DNA from 4 places in the Paraburkholderia caledonica genome. Region 4 is predicted to be linked to each of the others. Evidence: riboswitches for the same ligand, from Rfam matches in the RefSeq annotation. Region 4 holds a riboswitch; each other region holds the start of a gene.

Region 1 (4,722 bases), on a different contig from region 4:
ATCGGTCTTGCCTACACGTCCGCTCCACGATCCTTCGAGTCCTTGCACTTTTGCATGGCCCACGTTTTCGGCCAGATAGATCCCCGGCGTCACCTGTTCATAGTCGATCAGATTCGAATAACGCGTCTGGAAAGCACTCAAACGCATCACACCGAGCGCATTGGATGCGTACTGCAACGCTGCTTCGATCGAATGACTGCGCTCCGGCTGAATGGACGGATTACCGCTCAGCGGATAGTACAGATCGTCGAAGCTCGGTGCGCGAAACGAACAGGAATAGCTTGCGCTTAGCTTCCAGCGCGACGTGATGTCGAAGCCATAGCCGAGATAGTAACTGTTCGCTCCGCCGAAATCGGAGTACTGGTCGCGCCGCAGGTTAGCCTGTATCTGGTTGCGCCCGAAGCGTGCCGTATAACCGGCGAAGCCCGAGTCGACATGACGAGTGGGCGCGGCAAATGTATCGGAGTCGAGACTCTGGTCCAGATGCTCGTAGCCGACCTGCAGTTTCTGCTGCGCGGCCAGCGCGAAATCGCTTTGCCAGGTGTACTGTCGATTGTCGGTGTCGAAGCGGCCGTTATACAGACCGTTGGTGTTCGACACGCTGCGGTCGTCGCCTTGCGCAACGATGAAGTGCGTGGTCCACCAGTCCGTTAGCTTGCCGTTAGCGAAGGCGGACAACTGACGCACTTTCGTGTACAGATTGTTCAGATCGGTCGGCTCGCCGTACGCATTGTCGTAGCTGTTGTTGCCGTTCGACTGCAGATAGCGGACGCCCGCGTCCCAGTTGTCGGTGAACTTATGGCGCAGCGAAGCGGAGATGCTCTCGTTCAGATAGCCGTTCGCATTGGGGTTCGCATTCGGCGCCTCACGAGGATTGAGCGCGGAAAAACCGTCGTCTTTCGAACGCGCGAGCGAGATGTTGAAGGTCGTGCGGCCGTCCTTATCCAACGCGCCGTTCGCGCCCACCTGTTGCGTCTGCGTGTGGTAGCTGCCGTAGCCCACGGAAAAATTGAAACGCGGCGGATGATCGCCGCCGTCTTTCGTGAACACCTGAACCACGCCTCCGATCGCGCCCGAGCCATACAAGGCCGACACGTTGCCATTCACTACTTCGACGTGGTCGACCTGATCGAGCGGAATCTGCGCGATTTGCGCGGTGCCGAGACTCACGGAATCGACGCGCACACCGTCAATGAGAATCAGCGATTGCGTCGACGACGCGCCGCGCAGATACAGGCTTGCTGTCGAACCGGGGCCACCTGTGCGCGAGATTTGCGCGCCGGGCGCGAGTTGCAGCAGACCCGGCAGATCGGTTGCGGTGGTGTCGGCAATGTCCTGCTGATCGAATAGCGACGTTTGCGGAATCGTGTCGGCGAGCGCTTGAGGTCCGCGCTCGGCGGTGACGACGACGGGCGACAAAACAGCAGGTGATGATTCGGCGATAGCGACGGATACAGCGCTCGTAGCAACAGGCGCGACCGGTGCGACTGCAACCGACGGCGCAGGCGAACTGTCGGCGGCTTGCGCATGCGCGAGCTGCGGCAGCCCTGCAAATGCGAGCAGCGCCGCGCGGGCGATAGGGGACAGCATGAGTGAAGTTTCCCGTGGATGGCGTGCGCGGCCCGCTTCCCCGCAGGCCGTCGCGTAACGAGGCGCGAGCGCTTTTGACTTCATTTCGCGGGCGCGCGCCTCTCCCTCTGGCCGGTATCCGGGCTGACGACGCTCGATCCCGCCTTCCCACGCGTGACGCGCAGTGGCACACTCGCATGTTGAACTGGAACACGCGATGGGGATCGAACTGCAAACGCGAACTGCAAAGCACGAAGTGCAAAGCGAATGCGGTCGCTTACCGTTGCGGGGGCAGCGCAGGTTCGCGCGTTCAGGTGAACGGCGCGCCCTGCTTCCCGTTTAACTGCACGCGCAATGAATTGCGCGCGCGGGCACCAGAGTGCGGCCAGTGTATGAGCGGCCTCGGGGCCAGTCAAGAATGCGGGTCACGACAGCGATGATTCGGACAGGAGCAGAGTATTGTCCGACGCGATCTGTGACACACGAGTACTTTTTCATCTTCAGTCGAAAAAAGCCTGCATAAAGCGGTGTTGTTACGTCTCGAAACGAGACAAATGTCGGAACGTGCGGCATTCCGCGCTAAAATGCGAGGTCTTTAGAGGACGCAGCACATGCTCACCGAACTCGAAACACTCTCACAGAATATCGGCAAGCTGATAGCGATCAGCCAGCGCCACAACGAAGCGCGCGTTGCGCTTGAAGAGCAGCTCGCCCAGTCGCGCGCCGAGGCAGAAGCCACGCGCACGGAACTTGCCATGGTTCGCGAGGAACGCGATGCACTGCAAGCGGAGTGCGACGCGCTGTCGGCCAAGATCGACGACGCTCAAGTGCGGCTCAATGCGATCCTCGAAAAATTGCCGCGCGCTCGCGGGCACAACGAGCCGGACAACCAGCTCGATCTGCTCGAGCCCGCTCAGCATGAAGTCGAAGCGGAGAGCGACGCCACTCGCCATGGAGAAAATGCATGACCACCAAGCAGATCGAAGTATCGATTCTCGGCGTGCCCTATCGTCTCGCCTGCTCGCCGGAAACGGAAGGCGCGCTGCTTGAAGCAGTCGCACGAGTCGACGCCGAAATGTCGAAGATCCGCAATAACAGTAACGTGCGCGGCACGGATCGTATTGCTGTCATGGCCGCGCTGTCGCTGGCATCGGAACTGCTTAAGCTGCAATCGAGCGTGCGTCACGGAGAAGCATTTCCCGCTGAAGAAATCAGGCGTACAATGCATCAAATGAACGAACAACTGGGTACTGTGATCGAGCAGTACACCATGCAGTAAGCAGCAAGTTTGCAACGTGTCTGGAAGTAGAAGTGGCCGGTCTTCGGGTCGGCTGCAGATTCAACCAGGTGGCACACGTAGCAGCTGAGCAAAGCGCGTGAGAGCATGCACGAGCACACTCGGCAAACGTTTCACCTGAATGGTTTTAGCTTCATCGGTTTAGCTTCCCTGCCTGGTTCGCCAAGGTCATATATTCCTTGAACCAATGCCATGTGCACGGTTGCGGAAATTTGTAGCACGGGCGTGCGCGTCACTCTGTCTGATGTACCCGAAGTGCTGCTAACTGCGACCAATTCTGAACCCCCGGTTCAGGATGCCGGCCTAGCGGCCAAGGCGGGGACCTTATTTGGAACGGCATCGGACTACTGTCCGGTGCCGTTTTTGTTTGGGCTCCGGCTTTTCCAACCTTAACGTTCCCTTCGATTCATGCGCTACTGGCTAATGAAGTCCGAACCGGACGAAGCAAGCATCGACCATCTTGCCAACGCACCGCACCGCACGTTGCCGTGGACCGGCGTGCGCAACTATCAGGCGCGCAACTTCATGCGCGACGCGATGCAGGTCGGCGACGGCGTGCTGTTCTATCACTCGAGTTGTCCCGAGCCTGGCATCGCCGGGATCGCCGAGGTAGCGTCTACCGCTTACCCGGACCCGACTCAGTTCGACAAGAAGAGTCCTTACTACGATCCTAAGTCGTCGCAGGAAACGCCGCGCTGGCTGCTCGTCGACGTGGTCTTCAAGAAGAAGATTCCGTTGATTCCGCTCGCCGCATTGCGCGAGCACGACGAGCTGAAAGACATGCGAGTGCTGGCGAGAGGCAACCGTCTGTCCATCACGCCGGTCACCGAAGCCGAGTGGCGCTTCATCACGAAGCGACTCGCCTAAGTTCGCTGGTGCTTGCTGCAACGGCGCCACGAACGATGTCACTCACCGCTGCTCATCGCACGGTTAAATTGGGGAACCAAGCTCAGGTTACAAGCGCCTAACGCACTTGCAAACGGACTACCAACGGCGCACACAGCGCCGTGCCGTTGCATCGCGCCGGCCGGATCGTGCGCAATCCTGTTCAAGCAAGGAGTTCCACACAGATGAAAAACACCGCACGTGCACTCGCTTTCGCGCTCGTCTGCGCCGCGCCTGCAGCCCTCGTGCTCACGCCCGCTATGGCACGCGCGCAGAGCGTCGCGCCCTATCAACCGGCCGGCGTGCTGTCGCTGAACGCGCAGGCCAGCGCGGAAGTGCCTCAAGACGTCGTCGAAATCACGCTCTTTTACGAGCAGGAAGCGAGCGATCCGTCGGCTCTTACTTCAACGCTGAACCAGCGTGCCGATTCGGCACTGCAAAAAGCCAAAGGCGTGAGTGGCGTGACCGCACGCACAGGTTCGTTCTCGATTTACCCGTCTACCGATCGCGATGGCCGCATCTCCGCATGGCGCGGCCGCACGGAGGTCGTGCTCGAGTCGCACGACTTCGCCGCGGCGTCGAAGCTTGCAGGGCAAATGGCGCCCATCATGCAGGTCGGCAATGTGCAGTTCTCGCTGTCGCCCGCGGCGCAACGCGCCGCTGAACAAAAGCTGACTGGCGATGCAATCAAATCGTTCCGTGAGCAGGCGGCTTCGTCCGCGCAGGCGTTCGGCTACAGCGGTTATTCGATTCGCGAGGTCAACGTCGGACATAACGGCGCCATGCCGCGGCCCGTCATGATGATGAGCGCGCGCGCCATGGGCGTCGACGCCAAGATGTCGGCCCCTGTGCCGATTGAAGGCGGCACGTCGACGGTAACGGTGAATGTGTCGGGCTCGGTGCAGATGAAGTAACGCGCGGTCCACCTGCCGCCCCATGCGGCGGCAAAAAAAACGCCACGGCATGCCGTG
Region 2 (4,722 bases), on a different contig from region 4:
GGGTTCATCGTTTTGAGCGCGAGCGCTTCGCCGTCTTCAACGCCAATCGTCACTTCGAAACCGCCGCCATAGGCATGCTCGGCGGCGAGTTCTGCAAGATGCTCGCTCATCATCTTGCGCGGCACCGGGTTGATCGCCGGTTCGCCGACGGCGAGCGTCAACCCCGCACGCGTCACCGTGCCCACGCCCGGCCCGGCGCGGAACACCACACCTGGCTCAGGGACCAGACGCACGCGCGCGAACACCACGGCGCCGTGCGTGACATCGGGATCGTCGCCGGCATCCTTGATCGTGCCGGCTTCGGCGCCGTCATCGGTCAACCGGCAGAACACGAGCGGCATCGGCACATGCTGGCCCTTGGGCAACACGATTTCGGCCACCTCGCTGACCACACCCGCGAGCAGCAGACGCGCGGCCGCCAGCGACGTGGCGGTTGCACAACTGCCGGTCGTGTAGCCGCTGCGCAGCGGTGCGGGTTGTTCAGGCGTTTCGTCGCGCATGAGCGTCACGCCGATGAAGCAGCGTTGAGGTTATCGGCAACACTATGGACGCCGTTGGCAGCGCAACGCTTCACTACATCGTACAAGGTGATCGGCAGCGCTTGCCGCCACGTATCGAAGCCACCGAGCGGCTGAGCGTCCGCAAGCGCGATTCGCGTGAGCGTTCCGCCATGTTTGTCACGCCATGCGGCAAGCGCCGCCTCGCCTTGCAGCGTGACCGCGTTCGCGACCAGCCGGCCGCCGTCGCGCAAATTGTCCCAGCACGTTTCGAGCACGCCGGGCACCGTCACGCCGCCGCCAATGAACACCGCGTGCGGCGCGGCCAACCCTTCGAGCGCTTGCGGCGCGCGGGCCGCTACGAGTTGCAAGCCCGGCACGCCCAACGCATCGCGATTGTGCTCGATGAAGCGCTGACGCTCCGCGTGCCCTTCGATGGCGATCGCCCGGCAAGTCGGATGCGCGCGCATCCACTCGATGCCGATCGAGCCGCTGCCCGCACCCACGTCCCACAACAATTCGCCGGGCGTCGGTGCGAGTCGCGCGAGCGTGATCGCTCGCACATCGCGTTTGGTGAGCTGGCCGTCGTTACGGAACGCGTCGTCGGGCAGGCCGCAGGTGAGCGGCAGGCGCGGCGCGCCTTCGGTCGCGCGGCATTCGAGCGCGACCAGGTTCAACGCGGCGACATCGCCCGGGGACCATTGATCCGCGCGGCCGTCGATGCGGCGCTCGTCGTCGCCGCCAAGATGTTCGAACACGGTCATCCGCGTTGCGCCGAAACCTCGCGCGCTCAGCAGATCGGCAAGCGCGGCGGGTGTGCGCTCGTCCGCGCTCAGCACGAACACGCGTGCGCGGTCATGCAAATAAGCGTTCAGCGTGGGCAACGGCCGCCCAACCACCGACACCGTGGCCACATCCTGCAACGGCCAGCCGAGCCGCGCCGCCGCGAGCGATAACGACGACGGCGCGGGCAACACGCGCAGTTCGCTGGCCGGCAACTGCCGAGCCAGCGTCGCGCCGACGCCGAACAGCATCGGATCGCCGCTCGCCAGCACGCACACCGAACCGCCGCGCTCGGCCAGAAGCGGCGCGAGATCGAATGGGCGCGGCCACTCGGCGCGCCGCGCGGCCAGCCGCGCGGGCAACATCGACAGATGACGTTCGCCGCCGTAAATCACCGACGCCTCGAGCAACGCACGCCGTGCGGGCCGCCCCAAACCGGCGAAGCCGTCGTCGCCAATGCCCACTACCGTCAGCCACGCCGACATGCACCCTTCCTCATTTTGTATCTCAAACAATGCACTGCGCCACGCCGGTCAAAGCGTCCAGCCTCGTTGTGCTATCCGAAAAAAGGCATAATACAGCCGCCGGTGCCCTTCGGGGCCTAACAGGGAACACAGCGGGAAGATTGCCGCTGTGGCTGCCCCCGCAACTGTATGCAGCGAGTCCGCCTGCGCTTGGCGCCACTGGTTCAACCGGGAAGGCCGCAGCGGACGACGACCTGCCAGCCAGGAGACCTGCCGGCCAGACTGTTCGTGCCAGCCAACATCGGGCGGGGTGTACCGATGCCGCAGCAATGCCGTTTTGACCGCTTGCTCGGGCCGTCGCGCGACGCTAACCCGGTGTCCGTCTTGAATCCAGCTTCGCCCTCCACTGTCTTGCCCGACGCGGCATCTGCGCTGCGGCCCTCGGCGTGTCCGGGCCTGCTGCGGATCGTGGCGGCGCGCGACGGCGGTATTTGTCGGATCAAGCTGCCAGGCGGCGAATTGAGCGCGGCTCAGGCCGAGGCGATCGCCAACGCGAGCGCGCAGCATACGGCGGGTGTGATCGAACTGACGAATCGCGCGAATCTGCAATTGCGCGGTGTTCGGGCCGGCCATGAAGCTGCGCTGGTCGCCAAGCTGATCGATGCGGGGCTCGGACCGGGCGCTGCAAGCGGCTCTGAAAGAATGGGCGATAGAGCGCCGACCGATTCCGCCGAAGACGATCACGGTCACGATCGAAAAGCGCACGCCCTCGATGCCGCCGCCGCTGACGACGTGCGCAACGTCATGATCAGCCCCGCTGCCGGACGCGACCCGTGCGCACTGTTCGACACCAGACCTCTGTGCACCGCCCTTCTCACGCTGCTGCAAAGTGAACCGCGTTTTGCGGCGCTATCGCCGAAATTCGCGTTATTGCTCGACGGCGGCGAGCGGCTCGCGAGAGTGGACCACCCGCATGACGTGTGGCTCGCGGCAGCACAAGATTCGGCCGGTGCGGTGCGCTTCGTGTTCGGGCTCGCGGGCTGCACGACCGTGGATGCAAACGCGAGCGCAAACACGCACATCGGCGGGAAGTCGCCATCGTCATCAGGCAACGCTGCGAACTCGTCCGAAAGATCGCATGCGGATGCGACAGGCGCGTTGGCCTCGGTGCTGCCGTCGCAAGTTCCGGCGCTCGTGCGCGCGCTGCTGCATACGTTTCTAGATCTTGCCGCTGCCGACGCCACGCGTATGCGTCATCTGCTCGACACCCATTCGGCGGACGCGATATTGCAGCATGCGCAAACCTACGTGGATTTTCCACTGACACGCGACGCGAAGCTCGGCGACTGGCGTCGCAGCACGACCGCCGATGCCTCGCTGCGCCTCGGCGCACATGCGCAACGCGCCGCGGATACATGGCATGCCGGCGGTCAACCGCCGCTCGGCCGTATCGATGCGACCACGCTGCACGGCCTCGCCGCGCTCGCGCAACAACATGGCGACGGCACGCTGCGCATCACGCCGTGGCAAAGCGTGCTGCTGCCCGATATCCGGACGCTCTCAGTGCCCGTTGTGCTTGCCGCGCTGAACCCGCTGGGCCTCGCATGCGATTGCGCCGAAGCCATCACGCACCTGATCGCGTGCGCCGGTTCCACTGGCTGCGCGAAAAGCCTCGCGGATACCAAAGCCGACGCATTGAATCTCGCGAAGCGCCTGCCCGCCGGCGTCGACGTGCATTTGAGCGGGTGTCCGCGCTCATGTGCTGCCGCGCATTGCGCACCGTTTACGCTGCTCGCTGCGGCGCCCGGCATGTACGACCTATTTCGACGCGACCAGGGCCCCGGCTTCGGTCAATGCGTCGCGCGCCAACTGACAGTCGAACAGGCCGCCGATAAAATCGCGCGCCTTGTTCGAAGCGACACATGAGTGACACCGATGCTTGATTACATTCGCGACGGTCAGGAGATCTATCGCCAGTCTTTCGCGACGATCCGCGCCGAAGCCGACCTGTCGCGCATTCCTGCCGACCTCGAAAAACTCGCGGTGCGCGTGATCCACGCGTGCGGGATGGTCGATGTGATCGACGATCTCGCGTTCTCCGACCATGCCGGCACAGCGGGCCGCACGGCGCTCGCGCAAGGCGCGCCGATTCTCTGCGACGCCGGCATGGTCGCGCAAGGCATCACGCGCGCGCGGTTGCCGGCGAACAACGACGTGATCTGCACGCTTACGCATGAACGAGTGCCCGCGCTCGCTCGCGAACTCGGCAATACGCGCTCGGCCGCCGCGCTCGAATTGTGGCGCCCGCATCTGGGCGGCAGCGTCGTCGTGGTCGGCAATGCGCCGACTGCCCTCTTCCATCTGCTCGATATGCTCGACGCCGGTGCGCCGAAGCCCGCGCTGATTCTGGGCTTTCCGGTCGGCTTTGTCGGCGCGGCGGAATCGAAAGCGATGCTCGCAGAGAATTGCCGTGGCGTGCCGTATGTCGTCGTGCATGGCCGGCGCGGCGGCAGTGCGATGGCTGCGGCCGCTGTCAACGCGCTGGCAACGGAGATCGAATAAATGACAGCGCAACAACGTGCAGGGCGTCTATATGGACTCGGTGTCGGTCCAGGAGACCCGGAACTCATCACGCTAAAGGCATTGCGTCTGCTCAAGGCAGCGGCCGTGGTCGCCTACTTCGTCGCGAAGGGCAAGAAGGGCAACGCGTTCAGCATCATCGAGGCGCATTTGCATGACACGCAGCAGCAACTGCCGCTTGTGTATCCCGTCACGACCGAAGCGCTTGAGCCGCCGCTGTCGTATGAAGCGATCATTGCCGACTTCTACGACACCGCGGCCGACATAGTCGGGGCGCATCTGGATGCGGGGCGCGACGTCGCCGTGATCTGCGAAGGCGATCCGTTCTTCTACGGCTCGTACATGTATCTGCACGACCGGCTCGCGGCGCGCTACGAGAGCGAAGTGGTGCCGGGCGT
Region 3 (4,722 bases), on a different contig from region 4:
GTTTCGTCGAAGACATAGTAGACACAGCGTTCGCCACGTTCGAGAGCCGCAATCAGGCACGAAACCACGGTGGTGGTTTTGCCGACACCCGAAGGGCCGATCAGGAGCGCGTTGGTGCCGGGTATCAGTCCGCCGCCCAGCAGCGCGTCGAGGCCTCCAGTGCCCGTGCTCACCACATGTGTATCGAATTTGGCGTGATGTTCGGCCGCGACGAGGCGCGGATAGACATGGATGCCGCCGGTGTCGAGCGTGAAGTCGTGGTATCCCTCGCGGAACTTGATGCCGCGCATCTTGGCAATGCGCAAGCGCCGGCGATTGCCGCCGTAGTCGTGCACGACGTTGTCGAGCGCGATCACGCCGTGAGCGATGCTATGCAATTGCACGTCGCCCGGGTCGGACGTATTGTCGTCGAGCAGCAAGACCGTGCATGCGCGCGTGGCGAAATAGCGTTTCAACGCGAGGATTTGCCGCCGGTAGCGCAGTGCGTTCTGCGACAGCAGGCGCAACTCGGACAGACTGTCGAGCACGATCCGCACAGGCTTGATCTCGTCGACCTGCTGGATGACGTTTCGCACCGTTTCGCCGAGTTCGACCTCGGCCGGATGCAGCACCGTCTGCTCGAATTGCGGATCCAGACCTTCGTCGGAGACCAGTTCCAGGATGTGGAACTGGCTCAAATCCCAGCCATGGCTGTCAGCTACCGAGATGAGCTCTGACCGCGTCTCGGACAGCGTAATGTACAGACCTGCCTGACCTTCCTCAGCGCCCTGAAGTAAAAATTGCAACGCCAGGGTGGTTTTACCCGTTCCCGGCGCGCCCTCCACCAGGTACATGCGGTGCGGGGTGAGGCCGCCTCCCAGGATGTTATCGATTCCCTCGATTCCTGAGCAAAGGCGGGTAGGCTTGTGAGTGGCAGCGTCTTTTGACATAGCGTGGTTATAGCATCGAATAATTGGCCTGGTCCGTCAGCCGGTATCGCCAGAATGCAAGTTGCATGCCTATTGCGAAAAGGCCGTGGTTGTCGCGTGTGCGGCGGCGGAAAAGCGTGATCAGCGCCGTGTTAGTTTGTGTGGGCGGCGGCTGTCTGTATCGGACGAATAAGCCTTGGTTGTTCCGGCAAAGTCACGACGACGTCGGCCGCCATGTCCAGCCCCGTCGTTGAGAGCGCTGCAGTTCGACGACCGCGAGCGGTGGGATTTCAATCCGCGAAAACACCGCTGGCGATGTGCCCAACACATGGACGATCGCCGCGCGGACCAGCGGCGCATGCGTCACGGCGACCACATCGTGGACAGCCTGCGACGCGCTATCTGGCGCGACGTCTATTGCGTCAAGCCATTTGCCGATCCGCTGCACCACCTGGCTGAACGATTCGCCGCCGTGAGGGGCGGCGTCGGGGTCGTGTGTCCAGGCTGCCAGTGCGTCGGGCGCTTGCGCGGCGAGATCGTTGAGGCGTTGGCCGCGCCACTGGCCGTAGTCAACATCCGAAAGCGCGGTGTCCACCTTCGCAGCGAGGCCGAGCGCCAAGGCCGTTTCGCGCGCGCAGGCGGCGGGGCTGACGAATGCGATTGCATTGTCGGCAAACGACAGGCGCGCTCGCGCTGCTTGCGCTTCGCCGAGGCCGCGGGCGTCGAGCGGATCGTCGGCGGGAAAGCGGCCCGCGCGCATGGCCGGGGTCGGCGCATGGCTGACCAGTAACAGCCGCAGGTTCATTTTTGAGTTCCCGTCAATATGCGCTCGTGTCGCTGTGTGATAGCTGGCGCGGAAGTTTAGCGCGTAGAATAGCCGCACTGCGAAGCGCGGAAGCCGGTGAAAGCCCGGCGCGGTCGCGCCACTGTAATCGGCATCACAAGCCGAAAGCCAGACCTGAGCTTCGCATCATTCCTCTGCAATCGACTACGGGGCGCGCTACCCCAGGAGATGTCCATCATGACTGAAGCTGTTTTCGATTCCGCCGGCCAGCCCGCCATTCAGCCCACGCCGATTCCGTTGCGTGAACTGCTGCCTTGGGCCGTGTTCGGAGGATTGCTGCTGCTGCTCGCGCTGTATTTCGTCGGTGCGGAACAGGGCGCCACGTCTTTAGTGCCTGGCATGTACGTGCATGAGTTCGTGCACGACGGCCGCCATCTGCTCGGCTTTCCCTGCCACTAACGGAGCAGAACATGGTCGGTAAGTTGTTGTTGCGCGGGATGCTTGCAGGCATCGCCGCGGGGCTGCTCACGTTCGCGTTTGCGCGAGTGGCGGGCGAGCCGCAGGTCAATCAGGCGATAGCCTTCGAAGAGAATGCCGGGGACGGAGCCGGCGCAATGCATGAGCATGAGCACGCCGGTGCGGCTGCGGGTGCGGACGCGCACGAGCAAGCGCATGAGCAGGAGTTGGTCAGTCGCGATACGCAAGCCGGATTGGGATTGCTGACCGGCGTAGTGACCTACGGTGCGGCATTCGGCGGACTGTTCTCTCTGGTGTTTGCCTATGCGTACGGGCGGGTGGGGGCGATGAGCGCGCGTGCGTTGTCGGCGTGGCTTGCCCTCGGCGCTTTCGTCGCACTGGTGATCGTTCCCAACATCAAGTATCCGGCGAACCCGCCAGCGGTCGGCGACCCGGAGACAATCGGAACGCGCACGGGCCTGTTTTTTCTGATGATCGCCATCTCGCTGACCGCGATGGTTTTTTCGCTAAAGGTCCGGCGCCGCGCGGCGATGAAACTTGGCGCATGGAACGGCTCGATCGTGGCCGGACTTGTGTTCATCGCCATCATTGCCGCGGTGCAGATGTCGATGCCTGTGATCGACGAAACGCCGGCCGGTTTTCCCGCGGCGCTGCTGTGGAAGTTCCGTGTGGCTGCACTCGGCATGCAGGCGATCATGTGGGCGACGATCGGGCTACTGTTCGGCGCGATCGTCGAGCGGAGTTCGTTCATGCGTGTCGGGAATCGGACAGCGACCCGGTCGGCTTGAGGTCTTCTGTCGGCTTGCGTTGAGCGGCTGGCTGCGTGAGTTGGTTAAGGCTGTGGGTGTTGAGCGCGCGCGGTGGTATGACACGGGCTGGAAAGTATCAGATGTGATTTTTTGGCCCCGTCACCGCCGCCAATCGCGAGCACGCTCAACAACTACATATTGACCACGCCATCGGACGACGACGCCATCGCATCATGAAAAATAACTCCCAACGTATGCCTCTGTCCCGATCTCAAACGGCTCACTCCGTGCCGCAAATTCACGCGATATACACCACGCGTGCCTTGCACCGGCCGATGATGAACCGCGAACACCACGGCATCTCCCTTGCGCAGCGGCACGACTTCCGCGCGTGACTGCATTCGCGGACGCTGCTCGGTCATCACGAATTCGCCGCCGGTGAAATCCTCGCCGGGTTCCGACAGCAGAATTGCAACCTGTAGCGGAAACACGTGCTCGCCGTAAAGATCCTGATGCAGACAGTTATAGTCGTCGGTCATGTACTGCAGCATTAGGGGTGTCGGGCGCGTCTGGCCCGCAGCGTGGCAGCGTTCGATAAACTCGGCGTGTGCGCCCGGATAGCGAATGCCGATGTCCATCACCTCGTTCCAACGATTCGCCACCGGCACGAGATGCGGATACAACTCGCGGCGCAACTGTGCGATCAGCGGCGGCAACGGATACGAGAAATACTTGTATTCGCCACGGCCGAAGCCATGCCGCGCCATCACTACGCGACTGCGGTACAAGTCCTCTCGGGGATACAGCGCAGTGAGGGCATCGCATTCGCGCGCGTCAAGCAGCCCGTGCAGCATCGCGCAGCCATAGCCGTTCAGCTCTTCTTCGACGTGAAACCAATCAGTCGTCTCGATGCGCGCCGTCAGTGAACTTGCATGATTGCGGCTCTGCAACGGCTTCGATTCAGTTTTTCGATCCTGTTCCGGCGATTGGGCGCGGGCATCTTTCGCCACCGTATTCATCAGAGTCTCCCTAAGCGATTTTCGAACGATGATTGAGTGTAAGCGCGCCTTTCAGGCCGCGCACTCCGACTCTTGCGCTGTAATTCCCCAACGTTGGAGGCGCGCGGACCAACCGGCGATGTGTCCGGCAAAACAGTGAGTTGCGAGCAGGAAAAAGTGACGCCGCCCAACGATAACCTTTGCGAAGCGCGTCGCGTCGTTCATAGTAGGTGCTGTCAATTGGCCGCTCCACCGGAGGCTTGTCCATGTCGGATTCCCACCAGAAACTCGATGATTGGCTCGGCACCGAGCGAGTCGCCAAAGATCTCATTACCGCGTTTCCGCTCGCAGCTCTCGCGGCGACATTCGATCGCGAACAAAGCGGCGACACCGTTCCGCCGCTTTGGCACTGGCTTTACTTCTTGCCGATCGCGCGAATGTCCGAAGCCGGCCCCGACGGTCATCCTAAGCGCGGCGATTTTTTGCCGCCGGTGCCGCTGCCGCGCCGCATGTGGGCCGGCGGGCGCATCACTTTCCATGCGCCGCTGAAAGTGGGTGAGCGCGCCACGCGTACGTCGACCATTGCGAACATTGAAGACAAGACGGGTCGCTCGGGGCGCCTCGTGTTCGTGACGGTGCAGCACTCGATTGAAGTCGGCGGCGAACTGAGGCTCGAAGAAGAGCACGACATCGTCTACCGCGACGCACCGCTAGCAGACGCGCGGCCTCAGCAGCCGCAACTCGCGCCGCAAGGCGAGCGTTGGAGCCGCATTATCGAGCCTGATCCCGTCATGCTGTTTCGCTAT
Region 4 (4,722 bases):
TCGCAGAAGCGGCGAACGCTGTCGTGTTGAGTACGAGCGCCGCGTCATGTTGCGAGCACAACGACTGTACGACTTCGCGACTCACCGCGTCCTTCAACGACGTAATCGCGATTGGCAGCGGGTTCACGCCTTGTGCGTCGAGCGCTTCGATCAGCGCGTCGAACACAGCTGTGTTGGCCGCCTGAAGATGCGCCTTGTAGAACAGTATCGCCGCGACGGGCGCGTCGTGCCGCCAGCGCGCTTGCCAGTCGGCGATTGTCGGCGTGTCGCGTTGCGGATGGTAAAGCGACGCGGCCGGCAACGCGCGGGGCGGCGCAGGCTCGTGTCCCCAACCGAGCGCGCGATACGCGATGCAGCGCAGAAACGCCTCGGCATTCTGGGGACCGCCTTCCCGCAAATAACGCCACAACTGATGGCACAGATCCGCGTCCGCGGTGCTGCGCGCAAGCAGATTGGGATCTTCCTGCAGATCGCCCGAAAACATCGCGAGCGTTTGCTGTTTGCGCTCCGCTAGCGCGACGACCTGTTCGATACCGTACGGCCAATAAGCTTCGCCGCCAAGATGATCGACTACGACGACGCGCGCGTGTTGCAGCACGTCTTCGACGTAGAAATCCACCGACGCCGGTTGCCGCAGATACGTTACGTTCGCGAGGCGCACGCTCGGAAAGCCGTCGCCGAGACGAGGAAACACGCTTGCCAGCAGCGACAACGTGGTGTCCGCAGAACTGAGCACGACGATATCCGCAGGCCGCTGATCGATACGGATCACGCCTTGCGTATCGTCGACGAAACCGCCCGGTGTGGTGCGCAGCAGATGCATGTGCGCTTACGCCTGTTGCGCTGCGACGCCCGGCACCTGGGCGTTCGACACGCCCAGCGCCGCGTCGAACGCGCGCTGCAGCGCGGCTTGATCGAGGTCTTCACCGATCAGCACGAAGCGGCTTTCGCCCGCCTCGCCAGGTTGCCAGCGCCGGTCGAAATAGCTGTCGAAGCGCCGGCCCACGCCCTGAATCACGAGACGCATTGCTGCGCCCGGCAACGCCGCGAAACCCTTTACACGGTAGATCGTGTTGCTCTGAACAAGCGTTTGCAGTGCGGCGATTACTGCTTCACGCGACAGCACGTTTGCATGCACCACTACCGAATCGAATTCATCGTGGTGATGGTCCGCATCGTCCGCCGAACCGTGATGGTCGTGGCGCAAGTGAATCGTTTCTTCCGATGCGGCTTCGAGTCCGAACAACGTATGCAGATCGAGCTGCGCCATGTGCGCGCGCACGACCTTCACTTGCGGCGGAATCTCCTCGCGGATCACGGCTTCGACCGCATTCTGACGAGCCTCATCGAGCAGATCTGTTTTGTTCAGAATCACCAGATCGGCCGAAGCCAACTGATCTTCGAACAACTCGTGGAGCGGCGATTCATGGTCCAGATTCGGATCGGCTTTGCGCTGCGCGTCGACAGCGAGCGGGTTTTCCGCGAACTGGCCGCTTGCGGCAGCGGGGCCGTCGACCACGGTAATCACTGCATCGACGGTGAAACTGTTTTTGATCTGCGGCCAGTTGAACGCCTGTACGAGAGGCTTCGGCAACGCGAGACCCGATGTCTCGATCAGCACATGGTCGATCTGCTCACGGCGCTCGACGAGCTTTTCCATCACCGGAAAAAACTCCTCCTGCACGGTGCAGCAGAGGCACCCGTTCGCGAGTTCATACAATTGCCCTTCCGTTTCGACACCGTTCTCGTCGCAACCGATGCCGCAACCCTTAAGGATTTCGCCGTCGATACCGAGTTCGCCGAACTCGTTGACGATCACCGCGATGCGCTTGCCGCCCGCGTGCTGAAGAATGTGCCGCAACAGAGTGGTTTTGCCGCTGCCGAGAAAGCCCGTGACAATGGTGACGGGGATCTTGCGCATTTGAGTTTGCATCGTGAGGTCCATCCCAGGAGTTGCAGGCGCCGGCCGGCGTAGTCCGCACGCATGAGGTCCAGCGCGTGCCTCGGGCATGAACGACGGCCTTGCTACAACAGGAAAAACGCAGAAAACGGGTGTGAGGGCATGAGCGCAGCGCCGCATCCCCGCGACGTTCGCCCTTCGTGTTCCGGCCGGTATCCGGGCTGGCGAAAGCGCCGCTTCCCCTTCCCGGACGAGTGATTTCTCGCCCAGTGGTGATATGCCCACGCGGCCTTGCGCGTGGACACCGAAGCCGGCACTGCGACGCCACGCAAACCGCCGTGACGTCACTTTTCGCTTACCGTTGCGGGGGCAGCACAGGTTGACCCAAACCGTGACAGGCGGGCGCCCTGTTTCCCGTTTAACTGCATGCGCACGAGCGCGCACACGAGCACCAGAAGTGCGTGCGAGTTTAGGCCGACCGTCTGGCGCCGTCAAGGAAACGCGGGCCCGGCGCGCTTATCGCACGGGCTTCTCCGCTTATCGCACGGGCTTCTCGTGTGCTATCGTATGCGCGCGTTTGGTGCCCGCACATGCATTCGCGTGTGCAGTTAAACGGGAAACAGGCAGCGCTCCCGCGCTCAATCTGTGCTGTCCCCGCAACGGTAAGCGACCTGCGGTGCAATGTTCATGCTGCACCGCGCATGCGTTTTCGATGCCACTGTCCGATACATTCGAATGAATGCGGGCGGGAAGGCAAAGCGCGTGAGGCCGCCAGCCCGGATACCGGCCAGATGCGGAGGCGACCGTGCGTTTCTCGACGTCACGTCGCCGGCAGCCGGAATCCGCGAGGGACGGATGTGAAGGCGCTGAAGCACGGCGAGGCAGCCGGGTTCGCACCCGCGCGTGCCGTCGTGCGTGAAGACACCGCTTGAATGACTTCGATCTCCAATCACCTGGGCTCGTTCGCGCGCCGCACTGCATGGCGCATGCCGGCGGAGCGCGCAACGTCGTTGCCGTGCACGGTTAGCGAGGCGCGATGACACGCGCGTGGCTGATCGGCGCAGGGCCCGGCGACGTCGAACTGATGACGTTGAAGGCAACGCGCGCCCTCGCACAAGCCGACGTGATACTCGTCGACGATCTCGTGAATCCCGACGTGCTGCAATTCGCGCGCGCCGACGCGTCCATTGTTTACGTCGGCAAACGCGGCGGTCATCCGTCGACGCCGCAAGAAGGCATCGTCGCGCAAATGCTCGATCATCTGCATGCTGGGCGCAGCGTCGCGCGACTCAAGGGCGGCGATCCGTTCGTATTCGGCAGAGGCGGCGAAGAGCAGCAGGCGCTGCATGCGGCCGGAATCGAGGTGGAGATTATCAGCGGGATCACAGCCGGAATCGCGGCGCCCGCAGCTATCGGCATTCCGGTTACACACCGCGATCATGCGCAAGGCGTGATATTCGTGACCGGCCACGGTGCGGGCAGCAGCGAGCCGGATTGGGGCGCGCTCGCCGCCACCCACATGACGCTCGTCATCTACATGGGCATGCGGCGGCTGAAGGATATCGTCAGCGCATTGCTCGCAGCCGGCATGCGCGCCGACACGCCGTGTGCGGCGATCGAATCGGCTACGCGTCCGGAGCAACGCCATGCGCTTTCGAGGCTTGGTGAATTCGCCGATGCCGTCGCGCGCGCGGGACTCGGCTCGCCTGCGATCGTGGTGATAGGCGGCGTGGCGTCGCTCGCGCTCGCGCGTGCCGCCGCGGCAGGCTCATCAGATGCGGCATCTTCGCCGGACGCGAAATGAAAACGCTTAGCGTGGGCATCGGTTGCCGCCTGCATACATCGGCGGACGAGATCGAAACGGCGGTGCGCGCCGCGCTCGGTTCGCACACGTTCGAACAGATTGCAACGGTAGCCTCTATTGAAACGAAAGCCGACGAACCGGGCCTGCTGGAGTTCTGCGCGCGTCACGGGTTCACGCTGCAAGTGTTCAGCCGCGAGCAGATTCTCGCGATTGGCGTTCACGAACCGTCGGCCGCCGCACGCGAGCATCTCGGCGTGGACGGCGTATGCGAACCGTGCGCGTTGCTCGCGGTGGCCGCCGGTTGCACCGCACATCTGATCGCTCGCAAAACCGTTTACGCTGGTGTCACCGTGGCGATCGCATCGACCGCACCAGCGCCAGCACACAGTGTCACCACCATCTCACAGGACCTTCCATGAAGACCGATCCCGAATCGCATCAACGCATGACCGAACGCCGGCGCGAAGGCCACGAAAAGAAGCAGGCCAACGCGACCGTCGAAAAGGGCCTGCTGATCGTCAACACCGGCACCGGCAAGGGCAAGACAACCGCCGCTTTCGGCATGGCCGTGCGTGTGCTCGGCCACGGCATGAGGCTTGGCGTCGTGCAGTTCATCAAGGGCGCGCTGCATACGTCGGAGCGCGACTTCCTCGGCGCGATTGCCAACTGCGACTTCGTGACGATGGGCGACGGCTACACCTGGAACACGCAGAACCGCGACGCCGACATGGCCACCGCACGCAAAGGCTGGGACGAAGCACGCAGGATGATCGAAAGCGGCGACTATCAGATGGTCATCCTCGACGAACTGAACACCGTGCTCAAGTACGAATATTTGCCGCTCGACGAAGTGCTGTCCGTCATCAACGCGCGTCCGGCGATGCTGCATGTGGTCGTGACCGGCCGCCACGCGCCCGATGCGCTGATCGAAGCGGCCGACCTCGTCACCGAAATGCGCATCGTCAAGCATCCGTACCGCGAGCAAGGCGTGAAAGCGCAGCGCGGCGTGGAGTTCTGA

The links. A riboswitch is a leader RNA that binds a small molecule or an ion and turns the genes downstream of it on or off. The one in region 4 is predicted to bind cobalamin.
Region 1: another riboswitch for cobalamin. It lies ahead of H281_RS0100695 (TonB-dependent receptor domain-containing protein); the one in region 4 lies ahead of cobW (cobalamin biosynthesis protein CobW).
Region 2: another riboswitch for cobalamin. It lies ahead of H281_RS0114765 (oxidoreductase); the one in region 4 lies ahead of cobW (cobalamin biosynthesis protein CobW).
Region 3: another riboswitch for cobalamin. It lies ahead of H281_RS0120035 (CbtB domain-containing protein); the one in region 4 lies ahead of cobW (cobalamin biosynthesis protein CobW).

What each region holds. Positions count from the first base shown of each region.
Region 1 covers NZ_KB911034.1:137,875-142,596, reverse strand. The annotation lists gene H281_RS0100695 (TonB-dependent receptor domain-containing protein) at 1-1,590, opposite strand, end outside; cobalamin riboswitch at 1,683-1,963, opposite strand; gene H281_RS0100690 (ATPase) at 2,181-2,537, shown strand; gene H281_RS0100685 (cell division protein ZapA) at 2,534-2,848, shown strand; RNA gene ssrS (6S RNA) at 3,011-3,192, shown strand; gene H281_RS0100680 (EVE domain-containing protein) at 3,275-3,733, shown strand; gene H281_RS0100675 (SIMPL domain-containing protein) at 3,937-4,665, shown strand.
Region 2 covers NZ_KB911037.1:454,029-458,750, forward strand. The annotation lists gene H281_RS0114755 (cobalt-precorrin-5B (C(1))-methyltransferase) at 1-500, opposite strand, end outside; gene H281_RS34665 (bifunctional cobalt-precorrin-7 (C(5))-methyltransferase/cobalt-precorrin-6B (C(15))-methyltransferase) at 506-1,765, opposite strand; cobalamin riboswitch at 1,851-2,036, shown strand; gene H281_RS0114765 (oxidoreductase) at 2,120-3,670, shown strand; gene H281_RS0114770 (precorrin-8X methylmutase) at 3,680-4,306, shown strand; gene H281_RS0114775 (precorrin-2 C(20)-methyltransferase) at 4,307-4,722, shown strand, end outside.
Region 3 covers NZ_KB911039.1:420,969-425,690, forward strand. The annotation lists gene H281_RS0120025 (ATPase domain-containing protein) at 1-929, opposite strand, end outside; gene H281_RS0120030 (histidine phosphatase family protein) at 1,123-1,713, opposite strand; adenosylcobalamin (AdoCbl) riboswitch at 1,792-1,878, shown strand; gene H281_RS0120035 (CbtB domain-containing protein) at 1,930-2,151, shown strand; gene H281_RS0120040 (CbtA family protein) at 2,163-2,957, shown strand; gene H281_RS0120045 (2OG-Fe(II) oxygenase) at 3,110-3,937, opposite strand; gene H281_RS0120050 (FAS1-like dehydratase domain-containing protein) at 4,183-4,722, shown strand, end outside.
Region 4 covers NZ_KB911056.1:6,300-11,021, forward strand. The annotation lists gene cobN (cobaltochelatase subunit CobN) at 1-823, opposite strand, end outside; gene cobW (cobalamin biosynthesis protein CobW) at 830-1,933, opposite strand; cobalamin riboswitch at 2,091-2,371, opposite strand; cobalamin riboswitch at 2,462-2,706, shown strand; gene cobA (uroporphyrinogen-III C-methyltransferase) at 2,937-3,704, shown strand; gene H281_RS0133545 (cobalamin biosynthesis protein) at 3,701-4,123, shown strand; gene cobO (cob(I)yrinic acid a,c-diamide adenosyltransferase) at 4,120-4,722, shown strand.